Linked DNA regions of Lujinxingia sediminis. The protein of the gene in region 2 interacts with the protein of the main gene of each other region in a pairwise test. Links are inferred from orthologs where the notes say so. Each region holds a gene or a part of one and is shown on either strand. Other genes may lie near its edges. The genes, in order: EA187_RS04985 and EA187_RS06140.

The links.
Region 1: the proteins of EA187_RS06140 (region 2) and EA187_RS04985 interact in binary tests that used the Escherichia coli proteins (3 or more experiments, as listed by UniProt). The link is inferred for Lujinxingia sediminis from one-to-one orthologs.

What each region holds. Positions count from the first base shown.
Region 1 is NZ_SADD01000001.1:1,208,128-1,217,105, forward strand. Bases 3,362-6,338 are described here. They hold EA187_RS04985 (ABC-F family ATP-binding cassette domain-containing protein), read right to left. Parts: upstream 5,858-6,338; coding sequence 3,866-5,857; downstream 3,362-3,865. Other genes in these bases: EA187_RS04980 (penicillin-binding transpeptidase domain-containing protein), read left to right, coding at 3,362-3,774; EA187_RS04990 (hypothetical protein), read left to right, coding at 6,064-6,338. Also shown: EA187_RS04965 (LysM peptidoglycan-binding domain-containing protein), read left to right, coding at 1-718; EA187_RS04970 (J domain-containing protein), read right to left, coding at 1,121-1,888; more of EA187_RS04980, read left to right, coding at 2,446-3,361; more of EA187_RS04990, read left to right, coding at 6,339-7,140; EA187_RS04995 (HEAT repeat domain-containing protein), read right to left, coding at 7,264-8,978. UniProt on the Escherichia coli protein: Genetic data indicate it may be involved in ribosome assembly or function.
Region 2 is NZ_SADD01000002.1:67,959-77,380, forward strand. Bases 1,953-5,373 are described here. They hold EA187_RS06140 (2-oxoglutarate dehydrogenase E1 component), read left to right. Parts: upstream 1,953-2,269; coding sequence 2,270-5,173; downstream 5,174-5,373. Other genes in these bases: odhB (2-oxoglutarate dehydrogenase complex dihydrolipoyllysine-residue succinyltransferase), read left to right, coding at 5,321-5,373. In the rest of the region: atpH (ATP synthase F1 subunit delta), read right to left, coding at 16-561; EA187_RS06130 (F0F1 ATP synthase subunit B), read right to left, coding at 627-1,241; EA187_RS06135 (F0F1 ATP synthase subunit B), read right to left, coding at 1,305-1,775; more of odhB, read left to right, coding at 5,374-6,553; lpdA (dihydrolipoyl dehydrogenase), read left to right, coding at 6,692-8,086; EA187_RS06155 (globin domain-containing protein), read right to left, coding at 8,281-8,709; EA187_RS06160 (hypothetical protein), read right to left, coding at 8,720-9,422. UniProt on the Escherichia coli protein: E1 component of the 2-oxoglutarate dehydrogenase (OGDH) complex which catalyzes the decarboxylation of 2-oxoglutarate, the first step in the conversion of 2-oxoglutarate to succinyl-CoA and CO(2).

The DNA.
Region 1 (8,978 bases), on a different replicon or contig from region 2:
CGGCGGCATGATCACTGCCGAAGAGCTGGCCTACACCGGTCGCATCATCGGCTCGCCCAAAGAGGCGACGATGCTCAGCGAGCATGACTCGGTCTGGGTGGGATTCGGAGAGGACGCCTACACCGAGCGCGAACGTGAGGAGATCCGCGAAGAAGAGCGCACCGCCATGGAAGAACAGGAGGTTGCCGTCGGCGACCGCTTCGCTGTGGTGCGCCTTCAGGACGAGATCACCGATGAAGAGGGCAACGCGCTCGGTCAGAAGTACATCGTGCTGGGAAGTGTGGTGATCACCGAGGTCTCTGAGAATCACGCCGAAACGGCGATGATTGATCAGTCCTGGCGAGAGATGGAGCGTGGCGATGTGCTCGTCCCCTATGAGCGTCAGCTCAAGGCGGTGCAGCCGCGGCAGGCCGAAGACGACCTCATCGCTCATATTGTGGATACGCTTCAGCCGGGCTTTGCATTTGGCACCGACCAGTATGTGTTTGTAGACCGCGGCGCCGAAGACAATGTGCGCGTGGGCAACCGTTTCTTCATCTACCAACGCTTTGAAGGGCTGGGACGTCCGGGCGCAGCGCCCGATGACGAGATTCCCTGGCAGCGTGTGGGCCAGGTGCTGGTCGTCGATGTGCGGGAGAATTACTCGACGGCCATTATCACCAAGGCCAGTCGTGAGATTGTGGTCGGTGACCGGCTGGAGATGTACGCCGGCTACTGAGTTTGTGCGAAAGAATCGGGCGTGATGAGACGCCCGATGCGAGAGCGTTCCCGGAGCGAACGCAGTGGCAAGACGCCCGAGGCCGATATGATGGCCCGGGCGTTTTGTCGTTCTGGTCATCCAGTCAAACCACCCAAAACCCGCGAAACAACGTGCGTTGTGAGCGGGGGTTGGGCGTATGTCGCTTCTTAAGGGAAGGGGTGAAGGTTTCGAGACGTCGACATCACATCTCAACTTCGGCCCGTTGGCCCCCCGGGCAGCGCTTCATGTTGACGAGTTAACATAATATACACTATCGGACATTAAGAAGCGGGCAAAAGAGAGGGGCGCAGATGGTGATGCTATGGTGACATCGCCATCTGCGCCCCTGTTCAAAAATATGGGACGCTTTTTATACACGCTTCAGGATGGTTTGATTTTCTCCATCAACTGCGCAAAGAACCCCTTTTTCTTATTCTTACGCATATCCATCAGGCGCAGGCGGCGCTTGGCCTCCACATTGCGGGGATTGTGCTGCATCGCCTGATGAAAGAGCCCTTCGGCCTCGCGTGTGCGGCCGAGCCCTTCGGCAACGACCCCCATGAAGGTGAGCAACCAGTCGCGGTCGGTAAGCTCCATGCTGATCGTGTCGAGTTCTTTAAAGATCTCCTGAGCCCTGGTGCGATTGAGCGGTGTTCCCTCGGCATTCTTCTGGATGAGCAGATACTCGGTGTAGACAAAGTGCGCCCTGTACTCCAGGTCGTCAGCGTTGTTCTCGCTGGCGATTTTGAACTGCTCATGCGCGCCGGCGTGGGCACCAGTCTCAAGCATCTTCTGGCCCTTCCGAAACGCGTTTTCCGCGGTGAGGATGGAGCTGATATCGGTGTTGGCACCGGTGAGTTGAAGATCGTATTCGGCGCGCTTCTCCGGGTCTGTGAGCACCTGGTGGGCGGTGTTGATGGTGGCGAAGATCTCCTGGACGAGCTTTTTATCATCCCCCAGATCATGCGCGCTGAAGCGGTCGACGTGCCACTTCTTGGCGAGCTGGCGAAACTCTTTGGTGGCCTGCTGCTTGATGATCGCGTCATCGAGTCCACTCGCGAGTCCCAGAAGATCGTAATAGCTGGTCTCGGCCAGGCTCTGATGCATCTGCCGAATCTCGTGGCGTACGGCTTCGGTATCTTGACTCATGCTGGGGGCTCCTCAGGGGAAACGTCCGCCAAAACTGGCGGTCTGACGGCGAATTCAAGCGCCCGAAGTCTACTGAATCGTGTGTGCAGTGACAACGCGTCATGTCGGGCGCCAAAAGACCAAAAGAAAAGCCCCTGCAGCGCGGGGGCTGCAGGGGCTTTTCTAAAGTGGCTACGCAGGGACTTGAACCCCGGACCTAGCGGATATGAGCCGCTCGCTCTAACCAGCTGAGCTACGTAGCCTTGGGAGTGTCTGCGGTGTTTTTACCGCCGACGTGGCGCAGATAATTAGGCCCTTTTGGGGGGGGCGTCAAGACTGTTTTTCAGTCTTGGTGCAATTTTTCGCAAGCCGGCCAGAAATTCGCGGGAGGAATTTGACACTCGGTTGTTCCCGGGTACAACGGAAGTCCCCGTCTGGGCACAGAAAATTACACATGAACTTCATTCACACCGAATCGGCGACGCTTTATGAAAAAGCCAATCTCAGGACGAGATCGCGTCTGGACCACGATGGTCACCACCGCCGCGTTAACTTTCGGGGTCGTAGGAGCGACCGTGATGACTGCCGGGGCCAGCCCCCCGGTGCAAGAGGTTGAACGCGCCCAGCAGGTCGCCGAGCGGGCTGCGGCCACCGACGGCGCCGTGCGCACGTTGCGCCTGAGCGCGGCGCGCGAGGAAGCACAGGCGCAGGCTCGCCAGCGCGCGGAGCGCCTGGTGGGTGTGGCGAGCAGCTTTGAGCCGGTGGTATTCCCGGCTCTTCCCGACAACTGGGTGGCTGCCGGTCTTGATATCTCCAAAGCGGAGGTCGTGGGCGATAAACTCATCCAGACACTTCCCAGCGGTGCGCGTGTGGTGCTCACCCTGGATCCGGAGTTGCAGTCCTACCTCGATCAGATGCTTCAGGCCAATCTCGTGCCCCACGGCGGCGTGGTGCTCATGGAGCCGCACACCGGCCGTGTGCTCGCCATGGCCGAGAACTCCCGTCGCGGGCAGGAGTTTGATCATTTTACCCGCCAGGCGCAGGCCCCCTCGGCGTCGGTTTTCAAGATCGTGACGGCCGCGGCACTCCTTGAGGGCGAAGGCGTCGATCCTCACCAGGAGGTTTGCTACCACGGGGGCACCCGGGGGCTGACCGTACGCAACATCGAGGGAAGCCCCGGGCTTGATAACCGCTGCAACGATCTTGAAGGCGCCCTGGCCTGGTCGATCAACTCGCTGATCGCCAAGCAGGCTTTCAACAACCTCTCTGCCGACGAGTTGTTGGCCTGGGCGGAGCGCTTTGGCTACAACCAGGAGATTCCCTTTGAGCTCCCGGTGCAGGTCAGCGAAGCCTACCGGGTTGAAGATCCGCATGAGCGTGCACGGGCGGCAGCCGGCTTCTGGCACTCGCACCTGAGCCCGATTCACGGCGCGATGATCGGCGCGGCGATGGCAAATGAGGGGGTGATGATGCGCCCCACCCTGATCGACCGCTATGAAGCACCCGACGGCACGACGCTCTATGAGTTTGAGCCGACGGTTTTCCGTGAGGTGATGACGCCGCAGACCGCGCGTAAGCTCAGTGAGATGATGGTGACCACGGCCGAGCGTGGTACGGCGCGTCGCTATTTCGGTCAGAACCGCCTTTTCCCGCGCTCGGTGGAGGTCAGCGGCAAGACCGGCACGCTCTCCAACCAGGAGCCCTTCCTACGGTTCACCTGGTTCGTTGGCTTTGCCCGTCATAAAGAATGGGAAGGCGATCGTGGTGTGGCCGTGGCCGGTCTGATGGCCAACGATCCGGCCTGGCACCTTGTGGGGCCGCAGGGCGCCAGTGAAGGTCTGCGCCGTTACTATCAGCTCGCCAGTGAGCGTCGTCGAACTATCGATGAGGCTGTTGCCTCACGCTGAACGAAGCTGAAAAGCCGTCAGTACCAAAGAAGGCCGCCTCCCCATCCGGGAGGCGGCCTTCTTTGCGTTTTGCACGATGCGCTGGCGATGCTCAGCTCTCCCGAACCGCCGCTTCTTCCTCGGCGTAGCGTTGCTCGATGGCTTCGACGGCAGCGCCTTGCTCCTCCCAGGCCATGAGCACCTCAGTGAGTTCTTCCTCCACCGCATGGAAGCGCTGGTTGATGCCGGCGACCTCATCGCCGGCATCGTAGGTCGCCGGATCAGCGAGTTTTGTCTGGAGTTCGCTATGTTCGGTTTCCAGCGCCTCGATCTTCGCTTCGAGCTTTTTGAGTTGCGCGCGAAGCGTGCGCGTCTCGGCGTCGCGGCGCTTGCGGATTTCGGCCAGGGCCCGTCGTTGGTCTTTGCGGGACACCAGGGGGCCATCCGACACCGACGAGGACGGGCTGGCAGCGCTCACGGTCCCCTGCCCCTGGTCTTCGGACTCCAGCTCGCGTTCGCGTCGCCAGCGAAACTCCTCGTAGGTGCCCGGGTAGAGCTTGAGCTGGCCGTCCTCGACAAGCACGACTTTATTGACGACCTCATTGAGGAAGTAGCGGTCGTGGCTGATGACGCAGAAAGCCCCCTCGAAGTGCTTGAGCGCGTGCTCCAGCACCTGGCGAGACGAGATGTCGAGGTGGTTGGTGGGCTCATCCAGGAGCAACACGCCGGCGGGCTCCAGCAGCATTTTCGCCAGCGCCAGGCGGCCCTTCTCCCCTCCGGATAACACCGAGATGGGTTTGTGAACGTCGTCGCCGCTGAAGAGAAAGGCCCCCAGGATCGAGCGCACGCGACTGGCCGACTCCATGGTGGCGCTGGCCTCCATCTCCTGGAGAACTGTGCGCCGAAGATCCAGCTGATCGACCGAGTGCTGCGCGAAGTAGCGGAGCTGCACATTATGCCCTTCAACAACCTCGCCCTCATCGGGCTGAAGGCGTCCGGCGAGCATCTTGAGGAGCGTGGTCTTTCCGGCGCCGTTAGGGCCAACGAGCGCGACGTGGTCGCCGCGCTCAAGCACAAAGTCGACGCCTTCGTAGATGATGTTGTCGTCGAAGCGTTTGGAAACCTGCCGGGCCTCCAGAGCGACTTTGCCGATGCGCGGAGGGGCCGGGAACTCAAATCCGATGGTCGCCTCGTAGTCGGGCGGGACCACGATACGTTCGATCTTCTCGAGTTGCTTGATGCGGCTCTGGGCCTGGCGGGCCTTGGAGGCTTTATAACGAAAGCGCTCGATGAATTCTTCGATCTGCGCGATCTCTTTGGCCTGCTCGGCTGCCTGGGTGACGATACGCTCGCGTCGTTCGCGGCGCTCCTTGATGAAGTTGTCGTAATTGCCCTTATACAGCTGAACCTGGCCGCCGCTGAGTTCGGCGATGGTGTCGACGAGGCGGTTCAAGAAGTAGCGGTCGTGGCTGATGACGATGATGGTGCCCTCGTAGCCACTCAAGAACTTCTCGAGCCATTCGATGCTCTCCAGATCAAGGTGGTTTGTGGGCTCATCGAGAAGGAGCACCTCGGGCCGAAAGAGGAGCAGACGCGAGAGAAGTGCGCGCATCTGCCATCCCCCGGAGAAGGTCTGAATGGGGGCGTCCATCTCCTCGTTGCTAAAGCCCATGCCGGCGGCAATCTCACGGGCACGGCTGCGAAATTCGTAGCCGCCGCGCACCCGAAACTGCTCCTGAAGGTCGGCGTAGGCCGCGCTGGCCTGTTCGCTGCTCTCGCCCCTGGCGAGCGCCTCCTCGGCCCGCTGCAGGTCACGCTCCATGTCGAGCAGATCCTGGCGCCCTCCCAGCACGAGGTCGAGCACACTGCCCTGCTCTTCGACAGCGAGCTCCTGAGGCAGGTAGCCCACGCGCACACCGCGCGGCTGGATGACCTCGCCGCGGTCGGCCTCCTCCTGGCCGACGATAACTCGGAAGAGGGTCGTTTTCCCGGCGCCGTTGGGACCAACCAGGCCGATTTTCTGACCCGGTGAGAGCTGCCAGTTGAGGTTTCGGAAGAGCTCGTCGTTGCCGTAGGCTTTGCTGATGGTGTCGAGACGAATCATAAGGTGCATCTCCGCGAGGAAGTTCCCGCGAGGTATACCGATGACGCGTCGTCCGGGCAACGTTGCAGGCGCGGGATGCCCCCCGCAAATTGACACCCTTTTCCAGCCACTGCTATCGTCCCTGGTACCTTCAGGATGATCACATCCGGGGTCCGAAGGCGGCATCAGACGCATTCCGACCGGATCTTTTACGCCCAGGAACAACGATGAAACGATGGTTCTCTGGCATCTTCGCCATGGTGATGTGCACCGCCCTGCCCTCGGCACACGCGCAGGAGGCGCCTTCAGATTCAGCGCAGGTGGTGGTGCTACGCTTTGCCAACTCCGAGGTGGATCAAGCGGTGATGGATCGCTTCTACACCGAGCTTCATGATGCACTGGAGGCGACCGAGGAGATGACGCTGGCCCCCGGCGGCGAAGTCACCATCGATGATCTTGTGATGATGGGCGGATGCAGTACGCCGGATGAGGCGTGTCTGGCCGGTCTGCAGGATTTTGTGGCTGGAGAGCGGCTCGTCTACGGCTCGATCCAGCGCAGTGAAGATGTGCACATGTTCTCGATCTACCTCTTCGACTTTAAGACGGGCACGTTCCTGGAGCGCATCGAGGAGAAGACGTTGAGGGGCGATGACGCCTGGGTGTCCCGCGGGATACCGGCCGTGGTCGAGCACTTCGTCTGGGGGGAGAGCGCCGAGGTTCAGGTGCAGGTCAGCGGAGGCGTTGAAGTCGAGGTGAGACTCGATGGCCAGGTGGTCGGCCAGGGCTCGCAATCCCTTGACGGGGTGGCGCCGGGCGAGGCGGTCATCAGCGCGCAATCTCAAGACGGCGAACAACGCATCGAACGCGTCATTCTTCGTCGTGGCGAGAATCCGGCGGTGTATTTCACCTTTGAGAATGCGATCGATGAGGCGCCGGCCGTCGCATCGCGTGCTTCGCTGTTGCCGGGTGTGGGGCTTGCTGCCCTGGGCGTGGCTGGAGTGGTCGTGGGGGTCGTGGGCCAGTCGCAGCTGGGAGGCCTTGAGACCGACGCTGAAGCGCTGGTGAACGGGCGTCGGGCGCTTGCTCCGGGAGATGTATCGCGGGCGGAGGAGCTCCAGTCGCAGATGGACCGTGCGCATACCATGCGCATCATCGGCTTTTCGGCCGGTGGACTTGCGTTGGCCGCCGGAGGGTACTTGATCGTGCGTGCGATGGGGGCCGAAGAGGCGGAGCGCAACGCGCTGAGCTGGGATGTCGGCGTGGGCGCAGACAGTGTGGGAGCCAGCGTACGTCTGGACTTCTAACCCGCTTTGCTCGGCCTGCAGAGCGCTTGCCACCGAAGCGTCGAAGAGCATTCCGAATAAAAAAACGCCCGCCTCGCACATGTGCGAGGCGGGCGTTTTTTATAAAGCACGATGAACCGTGGCTCAGTCGATGCGCGCCAGGCCGTACGCTGCAATCGCGCGCATCAGCGGGTTATCGCGGCCGAGATAACCACGGAAGGAGGCCTCCATGTCGGCCTGCCCTTCCCTCGCAAGGGCCCAGGCGGCAACAATGGCTGCAGGCTCCTCACCGAAGAGGCGGACCACGCTCTCAAGCGTCGCGGTGTTCTTCGAGTCAGCGGCGCTGGCAAGCTGATAGACAAGCTCGGCCCGCACCTCCGGATTGAGCCCCGCGGAGGTCGCCAACTTCTGCGCGAGCGGCAACAACGTCTCGCGGTAGCGCTCCAACTGGGAGATCGCGGCCTGGCGCACCCGGGACGAGCTGTGGTTGAACATCGCCGTATAGAGCGCCTCGCGCATCTGCGCGCTGAGCTGCTGCGGGTTTAGCGCGTCGGTGAACTGCTCCGGCGGGTTACGAAGCGCGGTGCTGATATGGCGTTGTGCCGATTCAGGCGCGAGCTTCAGCAGCCCGACAAAGGCGTCCCATTGCACGTCGAGGTTGCGGTCGCGAAGAAGCATCTCGAGTGCCTGGGCGGCCTCGGGAACCCCGGTGTTGATCAACGATGCGACGAGCTGGCGTTTGACCTCCGGATCCTGGTCGGTGGTCAGGAAGCGCATCACCTGGACCGAGCCGCGATCTTTGATGTTCCCGAGCGCCTCAACGGCCGCCAGGCGAACCTCTTTGTCGCGCTCGTTGGTCACGGCGCGACGAAGGCCGGTGAGCGCCTCGGGGTTTGCGATCTGGCCGAGCCCGCGTGCGCTGTAGAGGCGAATCTCGCGCTGTCCTTCAAAGAGCCCGCGTCCCAGGTGCTCCAGGGCCTCGGCCCGACGGGTCAGGCCGAGCGCCTGGACGCCGACGAGACGCTCATTGAACGTGTCGCTGCGGAACATTGCGACGAGTTCCTGGTAGACAGCATCATCACCGGTGATGGCGGCGAGCTGGTAAAGCAGCTCGCGGTCGCGCTGATCTTCGGTAGCTTCGATAAGGGGGCGAACCTCATCGAGGCGCACGCGAGCACGATGCTCGATCAAGAAGCCAAAAATCTCGGCGCGCTCCGCCGGTTCAAGCGCCGAGGCGTGCTTGAAGAGCGGCGCTGCGCCTTTATCTTCGCCAAGACGCACCAGCTGGCGAGCCGCTTCGAGTTTGACCGCTTCATCGCGATTCTCGAGGGCCTTTTCCAGCACATTGATCAGCTCAACGCGGGCGTCAGGTTTGTCGAGAAACGCGGCGGTGATGGCGGTGGCATCTTTGCGGACGCCCGCGTCGCGGCTGCGCAGCATGGATTCTGCAAAGTTCAGAGCTTCGGGGTGTGCCGTGTACACGGTGGCCACGCGGGCATCCTCGCGCAACTCGGCACTGGTGCTCGTGAGCGAGTCCTGGAGCAGGCCGTAAAGATCACCGCTCTGCTGCGCCAGATAGCGGAAGACATCGCGGCGCGTGGCGGCATCTGCACCGTTCAGTGTGGCGGCGAGCAGGGTTTGCTGAACCGACGCAGGCAGGGCAAAAACCAACTCGCGTAGATGCGCATATGTCGTGGTGCTCTCTTTGAGGAGGGACGCACTATAAGCGGTCGCGCTGCGATCGCCGGCGAGCATCAGCGCAAGCCCCACTGCCAGCTTCTCGCGCTCAGCTTCAGCCCCCTTTTTAGCTTCCAGCTCCCGACGCTGAGCGCGGTCGGCAGTCTCACCGAGGGTGAGCA
Region 2 (9,422 bases):
CTCGGTGATCCGTAATTAGACTTCTTTGAGAATCGCTTCGCGCATCCGCTTGAGCTGAGTGCGCACCGAACCGTCGTAGATCGAGCCGCCGACCCGTGCGACGACCCCGCCGATGAGAGCCTCGTCCACCGACGTCTCCACCAGCACCTCTTTACCCGTCATCTTCGCCAGGGCCGCCTTGACCTCGGCCAGCTGCGCATCGTTGAGCGCGCTGGCGCTGCTCACCCGTGCACGAACCCGGCCGGCCTTCTCATCGACGCCGACGCTGAAATCCTCGGCGATCTCGCGCACATAGCGCAGCCGATCGCGGTCGAGGAGCAGCATCACAAAGTTCTTAAAGAGCTGGTCCCAGCCCTCTTTGCTGGCCAGCGCCTCGATCACCGCGCGACGCTCGTTGAGCTTAACGCCGGGGTTGAGCAGCGCCTGACGCAGCGTCTCGCTCTGATCAAAGGCCGCACTCAACCAGCTCAGCGAACCATGAATGGGCTCGAGCTTCTTCTGCTCACTCGCAAGCTCGAGCAGCGCGCTGGCGTATCGTCGGGCTACCGGTACCTTTGCCATATCTACTCCTGATAAGCGCCTGTTCAGACCTCAGCCTTAAGGGGCTTTGGGCGCTTGAAATCCATTCAGTTCTTGGCCGCCGAAGACGCGTTACCCAGCTCGGCGACATAGCTCTCGACGAGCTTGTTCTGCACGCCGGCATCCACCCGATCACGTGCGACACGCTGTGCCATCTCCAGCGCCGTGTTGACCGCCTGCTCCTCGAGCATGGCGACCGCACGCTTGACCTCCTGCTGGATGGTCAGCTCGGCATCGGCCCGCATTTTCTCAACGCCCTTCTTGGCGGCGTCGATCAGGCGCTGTTTCTCGCGTTCGCCCTGCGCGTGATACTCATCGAGCATCGACTGACGGTCGCGCTCCAACGCCTCAAGTTTCGCATTGAGCTCTGCCAGACGCGCCTCGGCCTGCTCGCGGGCCAGCTTCGCGGCGTTCATATCCGCCAGGAAAGTCTCCCGTCGGTTGGCGAAGAAATCGCGGATCGCCGGCCCACCGAACTTGACGATGATTCCCAGGAACACCGCCAGGTTGAAGATGCCCGTGGCCCAGGCCGCCCAGGGGAAACCGTGCCCATCGCCCGCAGACGCCGCAAACGCCGGAGCGCTCACACACACCAGCAGCACCAGCACCTGCACAAAGATCGCCCGTCGGGAGCCCGCCACGCGAAGAAGTTTCGAAGTCATGTTCTTGTCCTGACTAACTAAAAATGGGCGCGCAGCCCTCATGGAAGGCGCGCGCTCAACGGCTTATCCCTGCGGGAGCACCTTCTGAACCATCGCCTCAGCCAGCGCGCGGGCACGCTCGTCGATCTCGGCGCGGGCCGCAACCACGCGCTCCTCGATCACCTTGCGTTCCTCGGCCAGCTTGCCACCGAGTTCCTCACGCACCTCTTCGAGGATATCGTCCTGCTCGGCAAGGCCCTGATTGCGCAGAGACTCACGCACATCCTGAGCTTCGCGGCGCGCCTGACTCAGCTTCTCATCGTACGAAGCCGTCAGCACCGCGGTCTGTGCGTCCATCTCACCGGCCTCTTCCGAGGAGCCTTGCACGCTCTCTTGGCGCGCCTCCAGGGTCTTGAGGTAGGGCTTGATCAGAACAAAGTTCAGGATCACAAAGACGAGCAAGAACGCGCCCATCTGAACGAAGAGCGTGCCGTCTATGTCGATCGCAACCGCTGCGACGAGCAGCGGACTTGAAGCGGTCATTACATCGATCATCGTGGCGCCTTTAAAAGTCAGCGGGAAATTGCGCTTCCCGCCTTATTTCTGGCCCTCTTGGCCGTTTTGCGGGAAAACCGTCGCGGCTTTAACACGGTGTTTTCAAAGGTGTCAAGGAAGCCATCTCCCGAGGGCCGGGCAAGCGCGCTGGCCCCAATTCTGCCGCGATCTTTCTTGACCACGATGTCCCCATCGCTATTGTAAGGATCAGGCGCCCCCGGGGCGCTTTTTTTAAACCCGGTACCTGCACCCGATCCTTGATGTGCGCACCTCTTCTCTCTATGGCTCCCGGCTATCTTGTGCGACGCACCCGACGCACCTCACCGATCTCGCCGCACGTGCGCCAGGCCCGGCGTGCCCTTTACCCGGCTCGCTCCCGCCTGGGGAGCCCTGCTCGCAACCTCTTCTTACGCTCTGAGAAATAGCTTCGCGCCCCGGTCGTTATGGGACACGACCAGGTCGCTCGCCTTGCATCCTTTGTCCTTCAGAAGTTGATGACCGTGAAAGACTCGAACGAGCAAGCATCCAACTCGCCCCGGCCCACCGCCGCCGAAAGCCAGTTTACCGGGGAGAACCTCGCGTTCATCGAGGATCTCTACCGCCAGTACCTCGACGATCCTTCCGCGATCGATTCAAGCTGGGAGCCGATCTTCCAGGAGTACTTCGGCGGTGATGCCCTGCCAAACGGCAGCGCCCCTCACTTCAAGCCCCGCTCGATCTTCGAGCCCGCCCGCCTGCCCTCGCAGGAGATCGGCGGCGAGGCCGTCTGGGTGGATAAGGCGGAGGGGATCACGGTGAAGGCCCCCGGGCGTACCGAAGGGTTTGCCGCCCGCGTCGAGGCGATCGTACGTGCGTTCCGCCTCCACGGTCACCTGATCGCCACGATCGATCCTCTTGAGCGTCCGCGCCGCCCCTCCCCCCCGGAGCTTGAGCCCTCGCTCTATGGCTTCTCCGCGGGCGATCTTAAGGCGAAGGTCAACTACGAGCCCCTCTTCGGCTCGCGCGAGGTGACCCTGGGCGATCTTCTCCAGCGTCTGCGCGATCTTTATTGCGGCCATATCGCCGTCGAATACCAGAACATGCCGGGCAGCCAGTCGCGCACCTGGCTGCGTGATCGCATCGAGCGAAACGACTACGCCTCGCTCGATGTCGCCGCAGATGGCCCGCACATCCTCAAAAAGCTCGTCGACGCCGATGCCTTCGAGACCTTCCTTCACCGGAAGTACGTCGGGGCCAAGCGCTTCTCGCTGACCGGCGGGGAGTCGCTGATCCCCATGCTCGACTTCATGCTCGAAGAGGCCGCTGACGCCGGCGTCGAAGAGGTCGTCGTGGGCATGGCCCACCGCGGTCGCCTTAACGTGCTCCACAACATCATGAACAAGCCGGCTAAGGCGATGTTCTCGGAGTTTGAGAAAGTTCAAACCCCGGAGGAGTACGTCGGCAGCAGCGACGTCAAATACCATATGGGGTTCTCCAGCGATCACCCCACGCGCAACGGCAAGACCGTTCACCTCTCGCTCTGCTTCAACCCCAGCCACCTGGAGTTTGTGAACCCGGTGGTCCTGGGGCGCGTGCGCGCCAAACAGGATCGTCTCGGTACCGAGGCCGCCCGTCAGAAGCTCCTTCCCCTGCAACTCCACGGCGACGCCGCCTTCAGCGGGCAGGGCATCGTCACCGAATCGCTCAACCTGGCACGGGTCAAGGGCTACAACGTCGGCGGCACCATCCACGTGGTGATCAACAACCAGATCGGGTTCACCACCAACCCCGAAGACAGCCGCTCGACGACCTATGCCACCGACGTGGCGAAGATGCTCGAAGTCCCCATCTTCCATGTCAATGGTGACGACCCCGAAGCCTGCGTGCGCGTGATGAAGGTTGCCATGCAGTACCGCCAGCGCTTTGGCGAAGACGTCATCATCGACCTGGTCTGCTACCGCCGCTACGGCCACAACGAGGGCGACGAGCCGCGTTTCACCCAGCCGATGATGTACGGCGCCATCGACGGCTCCAAGCCGGTCCGCGAGAAGTACGTCGACAGCCTCATCAAGCGCCAGATCATGAGCGCCGACGAGACCGAGGCAGTCTGGAACGAGCGCATGGACTACTACGGCGAAGTCTTCAAAGAGGTGCGCGAACAGCCCCAGCCCAAGTTCATCAGCAGCCTCGACGGACTGTGGACGCCCTATCACGGCGGCGAGCTTCAAGCCGGCGCGGGCAACGACGCCCCCATCGACGAGAATCTCTTCAAGGAGCTCGCGCGCAAGCTCACCGAGGTCCCTGAGAGCCACAACGTGCACCGCACCCTGCGCCGCTTCCTCAAGGGACGCGAGCAGGTCGCCTCCGGCGAGGCTCCGGCCGATTGGGGCACCGGGGAGGCTCTGGCCTTCGCCTCACTGCTGATCAACGGCACGCGCATCCGCATGACCGGTCAGGACTGCATCCGCGGCACCTTTAGCCACCGCCACGCCGCCCTCTTCGACACCGAGACCGGCGAAGGCTACTGGCCGCTTCGAAACCTGAGCGAAGACCAGGCCTCCATTGAGATCTACAACTCCACCCTCTCCGAGAACGCAGTCCTGGGTTTTGAGTACGGCTTTAGCCTCGACTCCCCCGATGCGCTCGTGCTCTGGGAGGCGCAGTTCGGCGACTTCGTCAACGGTGCCCAGGTGATCATCGACCAGTTCATCAACTCCGGCGAAGACAAGTGGAAGCGCCTCAGCGCGCTCACCCTTCTCCTGCCCCACGGCTACGAGGGGCAGGGCCCGGAGCACTCGTCGGCGCGCCTTGAGCGCTTCCTGCAGCTCTGCGCCGGCGACAACATGTACGTCTGCAACATGACCACACCGGCGCAGTACTTCCACGCGCTGCGTCGCCAGGTCCTGCACACCGCCCGCAAGCCGCTGATCGTGATGAGCCCCAAGAGCCTGCTGCGCCACAAAGACGCGGTCAGCCCCATGGAAGACTTCACCACGGTCGGCTTCCAGCCCATCCTCAAAGACACGCGCGAATCGGTGAACACCGAGAAGGTCCGCCGCGTGCTGCTCTGCTCGGGCAAGGTCTACTACGACCTGTGCGACTACGCCGCCGAGCAGGGCATCGACGATGTGGCCATTGTGCGCGTCGAGCAGCTCTACCCGCTCGAAGGCAAACTTCTTCAGGAAGCGGTCGCCCCCTTTAAGAACTCTCGTGAAGTCGTGTGGGTCCAGGAAGAACCCAAGAACATGGGCTCCTGGCACTACATCTTCCCGCGTCTTATTGAGCTCTTCGGTGCCGATCCGCTCCCGGCCTACGTCGGCCGCGTGGCCAGCGCCAGCCCGGCCACCGGGGCCTACGAGAGCCACGAGCTGGAGCAGCGCGCGCTGGTCACCAAAGCCTTCGCCGAGACCCTCGATTAAGCCCCAGGCAAGCCCCCTGCGGGCTTGTGTTTCAGCGCCCAGGTCTGGTAACCCCTTGGGCGCGGCGAGGCTGAGCTTCGCCAGTCCATGTTGTGATGTTGAGCCCCTGTATTCTAGTACTTACGTTGCACGCCTACGAGGCCTTACATGAGCGTACCCGTAGAGGTCCCCACCCTTGGTGAGTCTGTCACCGAGGCGATCATCGCTGAATGGCTGAAAAAAGAAGGTGATTTCGTCGAGGAAGACGAAATCATCGCCGAGCTGGAGACCGACAAGATCACCGTCGAAGTTCCCGCGCCGGTCGCAGGCACCATTAAAAAGCTGCGTTTTGCCATCGACGACTCCGTTAACCCGGGCGATGTCATCGCCGACATCGAGCCCGGTGAGTCCAAAGGTGGAGACGCCGGCGATGCGAAAGCCGAGGCCTCGGCTGACGTGGCCCCCAAAGCCGCTGCTGCCGCCGAGGAAGGTGACGACACTGACCACGACAAGGTCGGCCCGGCGGTACGCCGCCTCGTCGAAGAAAACAGCCTGGAGCTTGCCGACATCAAAGGCACCGGCCCCGGCGGACGCGTCACCAAGGGCGATGTGCTCGCGCACATCAAAGAGGGCGGCAAGCCCGCCAAGAAAGCGGCCGCCCAGAAGGCCGTTGAAGCTTCGCGCCCCGCCGTTGATCAGGGCGCGCTCGAAGAGCGCGTGACCATGAGCAAGCTGCGCCAGACCGTGGCCCGTCGTCTGGTCGAAGCCCAGCATAACGCCGCGATGCTCACCACCTTCAACGAAGTTGACATGACCGAGATCATGGCCCTGCGCAAGCAGTACCAGGATCGCTTCGTTAAGAAGTACGGCTTCAAGCTGGGCTTCATGTCCTTCTTCATCAAAGCCTCGATCGAAGCGCTCAAGGCGTTCCCCTCGGTCAACGCCGAGATCGACGGCGACGACATCGTCTACAAGAACTACTACAACATCGGCGTGGCCGTCGGCGGTGGCCGTGGGCTGGTGGTGCCGGTGCTCAAGAACGCCGACCAGTACAGCTTCGCTCAGACCGAGCAGGAGTTGGGCAAGCTCGTCGACAAGGCCGTCAACAACAAGTTGACGCTGCCTGAGCTTCAGGGCGGCACGTTTACCATCTCCAACGGTGGCATCTACGGCTCGATGCTCTCCACGCCCATCCTCAACCCGCCGCAGTCGGGTATTCTGGGCATGCACAACATCGTGGAGCGCCCGGTCGCCATCAACGGTAAGGTCGAGATCCGCCCGATCATGTACCTGGCCCTCTCCTACGACCACCGCATCATCGATGGTCGCGAGGCGGTCAGCTTCCTGGTCCGTATCAAAGAATGCCTGGAAAACCCCGAGCGCATCCTGCTCGAAGTCTGATCCCTGGCGAGCAGCGCTCCCAGCGCGACCGTGAGAGGTCGGGGCCCGCGCCCCGGCCTCTTCGCCCATATAAGGCCCGGTCGCCTCGGCCTTTCGTGCTCGCCAGATGGCCTCAACGCCCTGAACAAAGGCTCTCCTATGTATGATCTCGTTGTGATCGGTTCCGGCCCCGGCGGCTACATCGCCGCCATCCGCGCCGCCCAGCTCGACATGAAAGTCGCCGTCGTCGAACGCTATGCCACCTTCGGCGGCACCTGCCTCAACGTGGGCTGCATCCCATCAAAGGCGCTGCTCGAATCGAGTGAGCGTTATGAGGAAGCCAAAGACCACTTCGCCGACCACGGTATCACCGTCGGCGAGGTGAGCTTCGACCTCAAGAAGATGCTCACCCGCAAAGACGAGGTCGTCGCCAGCCTCACCGGCGGCGTAGCTGGCCTCTTCCAGAAGAACAACATCGCCACCTTCCAGGGCCACGGCACCATCGTGGATACCAAAAAGGTCGAGGTGAAGAAGGACGACGGCTCGGTGGAAACGCTGGAGACCGAACGCATCCTGATCGCCACCGGCTCCAAGCCCATCACGCTGCCCGGCGTGGACATCGACAAGGAGTACATCGTCGACTCCACCGGCGCGCTGGACTTCCAGGAGGTCCCGGGACACCTCGTGATCATCGGCGCCGGTGTCATCGGCCTGGAGCTCGGCTCGGTGTGGCGTCGCCTCGGCGCGAAGGTCACCGTCATCGAATACCTCGATGAGATCTTTGGTGGTCGTGCCGATAAAGACGTCGCGCGCCTGGCGCAGCGCGTCTTCAAGAAGCAGGGCATCGACTTTGAGCTGGGCGCCGCTGTGACCGGTGCCGAGGTCAAAGACGGCAAAGTCATCACCACCTTCGAGCAAAAAGGTGAGACCAAAACCATCGAGTGCGACCGTCTGCTGGTGGGCGTGGGGCGCAAGCCTTACACCGAAGGCCTGGGCCTGGAGAACATCGGCCTGGAGACCACCAAGCGCGGCTTCATTGAAGTCAACGCGCACTACGAGACTTCCGTTAAAGGCGTCTACGCCATCGGTGACGTCATCCCCGGCCCGATGCTCGCCCACCTCGCCGAGCACGAAGGCGTGACCTGTGTCGAGCGCATCAAGGGCATCGCCGGACACGTCAACTACGACGCCATCCCCGACGTGGTCTACACCCACCCCGAGATCGCCTCGGTGGGCAAGACCGAGCAGCAGCTCAAAGAGGCCGGCATCAAGTTCAAGGCTGGCAAGTTCCCCTTTAAGGCCAACGGCCGCGCCCGTGCTCTCAATGATACCGAAGGGTTTGTGAAGATCCTGGCCGATGCCGAGACCGACCGCATCCTTGGCGCGCATATCATCGGCCCGCGTGCCGGCGACCTGATCGCTGAGCTGGCGGTGGCCGTGGAGTTTGGCTCCAGCGCCGAAGACATCGCGCGCTCGACCCACGCCCACCCCACCCTCGCCGAAGTGATCAAAGAAGCTGCGCTCGACGTGGACGGCCGCACGCTCAACCTCTGAGCCGGCCCGTGGGGCGCTCTTACGCCCCACCGCTGGCGAGCGTGCAGACCTTTGCAACGCTCCCAGAGATGTGATCGCCTCGAAAACAAAAAGCCCGCATCCCTCTACGGGACGCGGGCTTTTTGATGCCTCCGTCGATCTGCTGAAGCGCAGTGGCCCGAAGCGCTTCCTTCCGACCATCCTGCCTACCGTCTTCACTCTCGGGGCCGAAACACCTCATAGCCCATGTCCTGGCGCGCCTGGTCCCCCTGGCGAATCACAAGATCGCGCATCGCCCGATCCAACCCCAGCCAGGCTTCGCGCACATGGCCGGGCACCTCGAAGATCTCCAACACGTCGATGAGAATCTGGTGGCGGCGATCAAAATGCCCCACGAGGATCGGCATCTTCTGGTGAGCCTGGCGAATCGGCGGGCCCTGGTAGCTGCCCTTCCGGCTGCCGATATGCGCATGCACATACGCGATCTGCGAGGCGATGAGCGCCTCTTTATCGCTGGTCGCAAAAAAGAAGCCGATCATCAGATCGTCAAAGAGGCGGTCGTAGAAGGTGCGCATCAACGTCTCCATGCGCGCTCGTCCGCCGACCTCCTCGATCACATCCCACGTTGCGCTCTTCGTTGCCATACCCGACCTCTTAGCCGATCTCGCGGCGGTGCACAGTCATCATCAACGCCCCTTCATAGATCGATCCCAGCAGGCGCTCGGCCGGAATCTGACGCAGCTCCCCAGGCTGGACCGTATGGTCACCGGCCCAGCGCAACGCGCCCTGGGCCAGGGTTACCAGGCGCAGGCGCAGGGGGGCGCTGGCCAGGGATTCGCCGATCACCTCGATCGGAATCCAGACCGGCGCAAAGTCGGCCTGCTCCGACCAGATCGCCGGCACACAGAAGACGGGCATTGCGCCCAGCGGGGCGTTGGGCGCCGGACTCTCAAAAACGTCCACAAGTAGCGGAAGTCCCAGTGAGCGGGCGAGCTCGGTGATCAAACCATCGAAGGCTGCTGCTGATTTCCGGGCACGCACCGGTGCCAGACGCCGCTCCCAGATCGCACGTGCGCGAGGAAGAAAGCCGCTGTAGCCGCCCAGAGCAAGGCTGAGCGCGCGCTGCTTTTCGGCGTCGCTCAGGCTGGCAAAGCGCGCGTTCATCGAGGCACGTGTCGCCGCGAACGCCGCATCGATCGCTTCTTGCATCTCGGCGGTGGCCGCAGGCACCCGGCGTGGCACACCCACGCGCCAGCTCTGATGTTCGCCCCGTGCCAGTGGTGCCCGCGCCTCAAAGGCGCGCGCACCAAGCAAGCCGGCGCGCACCGGCGCGGCAGCTCCCTGCAGGGCGCGCTCC